DNA from 2 places in the Acaryochloris sp. CCMEE 5410 genome. Region 1 is predicted to be linked to the other one. Evidence: riboswitches for the same ligand, from Rfam matches in the RefSeq annotation. Region 1 holds a riboswitch; the other holds the start of a gene.
What was found. Region 1 has a riboswitch for cobalamin ahead of ON05_RS15550 (HupE/UreJ family protein). Riboswitches for the same ligand answer to the same signal wherever they lie in the genome.
Positions count from the first base shown of each region.

Region 1 (3,122 bases):
ATAGACCTGGCGATTGTTGGGAAGTGTTGTAGATTTCATTTTGCTGAATCTTTGAGTCAGGGCACAAATATGCGGGTGCCCCCTTCGCACTTTATTAGTTTACGAAGACAAGGGCATATAGCGAGAAGATAGCTGAACCACCATAAAATGCCATAGCAATCCAGTAACAGGTTGGCTCTTGATGACGGTGTTTTTTATGAGCCCACTTACCAAACTCGAACGTCCGCCGTCCACCGCGCACCCAAACAGAACCCGAAGTAAATCCATCCCACAGTAAATAGCTTGTCGAAAGCAGCAACACGGCAAATAGAATTTTCTCCACTATGACTTCTTGCTCCTCAACAACCAAGAATGCCGTTGCATAGTGCAACGGCATTCCTATATTGCCCAATCAACCTGGGCACTGATTTAGTTTTCAGGCATCAAACATCTGCTGTTAAGCAACACACAGATAAACACCCAAGCTGGTAACAAATCCGCCCATAAACAATTGCGCAAGACGAGCATGGCGCTGAAACATTTGCTGGCAAAACAGACCTAGCCCAATACCGCTCAAATGGAGCAGGGCAGTAGCCACCACAAACCCCAACCCATAGGACAGACCTGACGCCGAGGCTGGCATCTCTGCACCGTGAGCATAACCATGGAGCAGTGCAAATAACGCCACAATGGCAGCACTCTGGCCTATGGGTAGACGAATGGCAGCTGTAATCAATACCCCTAGCATCAGCACAGAAGAAGCAATGCCTTGTTCAGCAAAGGGAATGGCTAATCCGGTGGTGCCAATAAAGCCACCCACAATCATGACCGACACAAACGTTAACGGAACAGCCCATAAAGCTCGGCGCTCCATCTGAGTCGCCCATAGCCCCACGGCGACCATCGCCGCAAAGTGATCTAACCCCCCAATGGGATGGGTAAAACCATGTACAAATCCCGCACCATGACTGCCATCAAAATGGGCTTGGGCGCTGACAGGCACCAGCACAATTGCTAGTAACAGCGCTGGCAGCAGGAGTTGCGATAATCGAATGCTTTTACTCGTCCATCGCAGCGAACGAACCATCTTATTCACAATCTGTACCTCGCAGATATGTTGTAGAAAAGAATGCAATCAAGGGTATTCTGGCTTGTGGTTGAGCAGTATCCTTGGCCAGGGCATTTGGCACTTTTATATGGCTAAACACCTTGCAACAGACCTGCACAAACAACTTACAGTTGCGGGACAGCGTCGGGATTACACCGAACTTTCCCCAGTTGTTTGTCAGCCTGCAATGACAGATTTATGCCAGGCTTGACAACAACCTGATGGGTTGCAAATAGCCCTCCAATTCATTGATTGTGAGGTGAGTATATCACTATTACAAAACCCTGTAGCTAAGGATTCATAAAGAATATGTGCGATAGATTTGGAACGTATTCGAAGCTGTAAAGAAACTGCCATGTTAGAGCATGATGTTGTAATCGTTGGGGGTGGTTTAGCAGGGTGCCGTGCTGCCCTAGAAATTGCTCGAAAAGCCCCCGAACTCAATGTGGCAATGATTGCCAAAACCCATCCGATCCGCTCCCACTCCGTTGCGGCCCAAGGGGGCATTGCCGCCACCCTCAAAAATGTGGATGACCAAGATAGTTGGGAAGCCCATGCCTTCGATACCGTCAAAGGCTCCGATTACCTAGCCGATCAAGACGCCGTCGCTCTCCTCACCCAAGAAGCCCCAGATGTTGTGATTGATCTAGAACATCTAGGGGTTTTGTTTTCTCGCCTAGACGATGGCCGCATCGCCCAGCGGGCCTTTGGCGGTCACAGCCACAATCGCACCTGTTACGCCGCTGACAAAACCGGCCATGCCATTCTGCACGAGCTGTACAACAATATTCGTCGCTACGGCATCACCATTTACGACGAATGGTACGTGATGCGGCTGATCCTCGAAGACAACCGGGCTAAAGGCGTGGTGATGTATCACCTCCTAGACGGCGAGCTACAGGTTCTACGGGCCAAGGCTGTCATGTTTGCCACGGGCGGCTATGGTCGGGTCTTTAACACCACTTCCAATGACTTTGCGTCTACGGGGGATGGGTTATCGATGACCGCCCTGGCGGGGTTGCCCCTGGAGGATATGGAGTTTGTTCAGTTCCATCCCACCGGCTTATACCCCGCAGGCGTTTTAATTTCCGAAGCCGTGCGAGGAGAAGGCGCTTATCTGATCAATAGTGAAGGGGATCGGTTTATGGCCACTTATGCCCCTAACAAAATGGAGCTGGCCCCCCGCGATATTACCTCTAGGGCCATCACCACAGAAATCCGTCAGGGGCGGGGTCTCAATCTCGATGGCAGTGCAGGTGGCCCCTTTGTCTACTTAGATTTGCGACATATGGGACGGGAGAAAATTATGAGCCGCGTCCCTTTTTGTTGGGAAGAATCTCACCGTCTAGCAGGGGTTGATGCGGTTACTGAGCCGATCCCCGTACGGCCAACTGCCCACTATTCCATGGGGGGGATTCCCGTGAATACGGATGGGCGGGTTCGCAATAGTGCCGATGGCTTGGTGGATAACTTTTTTGCAGCCGGGGAATGTGCCTGTGTGTCGGTGCATGGTGCGAATCGGTTAGGCAGCAATTCTTTATTGGAATGCGTGGTGTATGGTCGACGCACTGGGAGTGCGATCGCAACCTATGTCCAAGATCAATCTCTACCTAGGGTGGATGAAAAGCAGTATCTTCAAGAAGCCCAACAGCAGATCAAAGCATTGTTAGCTCAATCTGGAGATATCCGCATTCACGATATTCGCCAGCAGGTCCAAGATTGCTTAAGTCAACATTGTGGTGTTTTTCGCACCGCCGATATCATCCAAGCAGGCTTAGAACAGCTCCAAACCTATAAACAGCAGTATCCAAACATTCGCCTCGATGACAAAGACACCCTTTGGAATACTGAAATTATCGAGGCCCTGGAATTACGCAACTTAATGGTCGTCGGGGAAGTGATTATGACCGGTGCCCTACAACGTAAAGAAAGCCGGGGTGCCCATTCTCGTGAAGATTTCCCTACCCGCAACGATGATCAATTTTTGCAACATACCCTAGCCTATTTTTCTACAGCCGGGATTGAGCTAAAATAC
Region 1 covers NZ_AFEJ02000001.1:3,390,561-3,393,682, forward strand. The annotation lists gene ON05_RS15545 (hypothetical protein) at 95-376, opposite strand; gene ON05_RS15550 (HupE/UreJ family protein) at 437-1,066, opposite strand; cobalamin riboswitch at 1,098-1,299, opposite strand; gene ON05_RS15555 (succinate dehydrogenase/fumarate reductase flavoprotein subunit) at 1,443-3,122, shown strand, end outside.

Region 2 (3,122 bases), 3.2 Mb from region 1:
GGAGCAATTCTTCCACTTCAGTGGCGTTGTCGGGGAGTATTGGCGAACAGCATTGCTATTCAGTGACTGCAACCACTGGGGTGGTGACGAGCCCCGAAAGCAATACCGTGTGTCTTACGAAGTAAAGATCCTACTGTTGCAGACAAAGTTCTGCAGTGGGTTGGAGGAGGGCAGCCTCGATATCGAGTTGACTGAGATTCTCGCCGATAAACACTAGCTTTGTTTGACGAGCTTCTTGCAGTTGCCAGGGACGATCATAAAAAGAATCAAACCGTTGTCCCACACCATGGATCACGAGACGCATCGGTTTTTGGGGAACAGCCACAAACCCCTTAATCCGATAGATCTCATGGCTTTGCACCAAGGCTTCTAGTTTGACTAAGAGTGTTTTCGGGTCAAATTCTTGGTCTACAATCACCTGGATAGCATTGATGTCATCATCATGATCATGGTCCTCTTCGTGATCATGGTGACTGGGGCGAGAGTCTAGATGGTCCTCAACCGCTGCATTAAAGCCCAATAACAAGTCAGGGCTTACGCGTCCTGCATGACAGGGTAAGACTTTAACGCCGTGGGGAAGTTCTTGTCGTAGCCAGTGTTGGACTCGTTCTTGATCCTTAGGTTCGACGCAATCTGCCTTGGTAAGTAAGACTAGATCGGCACAGGCCAATTGATCTTCAAATAGCTCTTCGATTGGGGTTTCGTGATCGAGACTGTCATCAGCTTGACGCTGGGACTTTAGCGCGTCTAGATCGCCTACTAGGGTACCGGATGCGATCGCATCACAATCCACTACCGTAATTACCCCATCCACCGTCGCTCCTGTGCGGATTTCAGGCCAGCGAAAGGCCTGGATTAAGGGTTTAGGAAGGGCCAACCCTGAGGTCTCAATCACGATGCAGTCAATCTGATCACGCCGCTGTAAAAGTTTTTGCATAGTGGGCAAAAACTCCTCTTGGACCGTGCAGCAGAGGCAACCATTGGTCAGCTCTAGAATATTTTGGTCCGCATCTTCTGCTTCATCACAGACTTGGCAGGTCCGCAGCAAATCTCCATCAATGCCGACTTCACCGAACTCGTTGACCATGACCGCAATGCGGCGGCCTTGATTATTTTGCAGTAGATGACGAATCAGGGTGGTTTTACCCGCACCTAAAAAGCCGGTAACTACCGTTACGGGAATTTTATGCATGATTTTTTAATAGGGATAAATAACTGAATTAGCCCAGAAGGACTGAACTGAGGAATGCGAGGCCCATACCTGCTATCGCAAATCCGACAAATCGCGTGGGCAGGACTGAATCCTTTACAGCGTTAGCATTAAGGGCTTTACCACAGACATAAGCTATGGCTGCGATCGCCAGCTGCATCACTGAAAAACCCGCTAAATAAGAGACAAGCGGTGTTATTTCTGCACCGACAATGGCTTCGCCATAGGCATAGCCGTGAAAGACGCCAGCTAATGCGGCGATGCCAGTACTTAGCCAGAGAGTTGGACCTTGCTTAAGGGCTAGCAATCCACCCAAGATAACAATGGAGATGGAAATAAAGAATTCTGGGGCGAGTAAATTCCAACTTTGGAGATGGATGCCCGTTCCCAAAAGAGCGGTCGCTATAAAAGCAGCAGGCACCCAAAAACCATGTCGCAAAATAGCAGCCATCAAGCCAACTGCAACGACAAAGGCAAAGTGATCGATGCCAATCATCGGATGACCAAGACCTGATAAAAAGCCTTCAATAAAGTTGGTGGGTGTTTGATCGCCAAAGGGATGATGGGCAAGGGCTGCACGAGAGCTGGCAAGCCCTAACCCGGTTATTAAGCTGGCGCTGATCGTTCGCCAGATCAAAAATTTCCCAGACCGAAGCCTGGAGAGACCAATCTTGTTAGCCACTTTCTGTACCTCGCAGAAGTGTTTACGGTGTACATCGGTGGGCGTTCTGACTTACAGAGATGGTCTGTTTACAGCTGCGGGACAGTGTTGGACTTGCACCAAGCTTTCCCCATTACTTTAGTGGCTGCTCCCCACTAAAACCGATGTGACCCTCAGCGTATCACGTCTGACTCACCATCCGGTTAGTGGATTGTGAACAATAGTCTTTAAGGTAGGGAAGAAGGGAAACCCGAGACTGGTGGATACAAATTAGCGATCGCATATGCAGAGACTGCAGTGCATTCATCAAATCGATTGAGGAATCGATCTGGTCACCCACTGAATGCAGGTGAATGTCTGAGACGTTAACGGGTTGGGGTTGACTCGACAACCAAGCCATCAACTGTCCTTCTATGGGAGCAAGTCGGTTCAGTTGTTGTTCAATCATTTGCTGGATGGGACCGATGTTGCCTTGGCCGTGATTCAACCACTCTTTTAGATGACCATCAAATAAGGTACAAACCGTGTCGGCAATTATTTTCAAAGCGAGGGGATTGCCGCCATAGTATTCACTGATAGTTTGGGCGAGTTCGAGGGATGTGGGGATACCGAGATGTTCGAAATAGCGTTTGGTCTCAGTGGGGGTAAACCCTGGCAGTTGATAGGATCGAACCAGGTGACTTTCTCTGAGGTCCAGACCAATGGGACATTCTCGACTCGTGAGAAGAAGGCAGCTTTTGGTAGGCAGTTCATCGACTAATCGTAGTAAGTAGCCATATGCCTCATAGCTGGGGCGATATAAGTTGCCCAGTTGTTTAGATTGGAGAACCATCTCATAGTTATCGAGTACCAACAACAGCCTGTGATTTTGCAGGATTTTTACCAGAGTACAAACCATTGCATCCGTAGAAAGGGGGAGGGATTGAGAGTTGGTACTTGGAACATCAGGTATTGCATTGAGAATCGACTCAAAGAGATCTACAAATACAGGTGCATTTCGAAGAGAGAAAAAAATGATTTGTTCGAATTCGCCTTGAACGTCCCTAATGAGCTGTTGAGAAAGGATTGTTTTGCCAATCCCTGCTCGTCCTAGTAGGGTGATTAGACAACACTGATCCTCTGAAATCCATTGGGTGAGGGTTTGTTGTGGGCTAGAAATTAGGGAAAGTGGAGAGTGATTCTGATGGTTGGCCGGGAAATCTGGGGACAACGGTGTGGGTGAGCAATAAATGGTGGGCAATAGCTGCAGAC
Region 2 covers NZ_AFEJ02000001.1:225,623-228,744, reverse strand. The annotation lists gene ON05_RS00920 (PilW family protein) at 1-125, shown strand, start outside; gene cobW (cobalamin biosynthesis protein CobW) at 131-1,192, opposite strand; gene ON05_RS00910 (HupE/UreJ family protein) at 1,221-1,892, opposite strand; cobalamin riboswitch at 1,911-2,052, opposite strand; gene ON05_RS00905 (NB-ARC domain-containing protein) at 2,053-3,122, opposite strand, start outside.
Region 2: linked by a shared signal. The riboswitch ahead of ON05_RS00910 (HupE/UreJ family protein) and the one ahead of ON05_RS15550 (HupE/UreJ family protein) in region 1 are both predicted to bind cobalamin.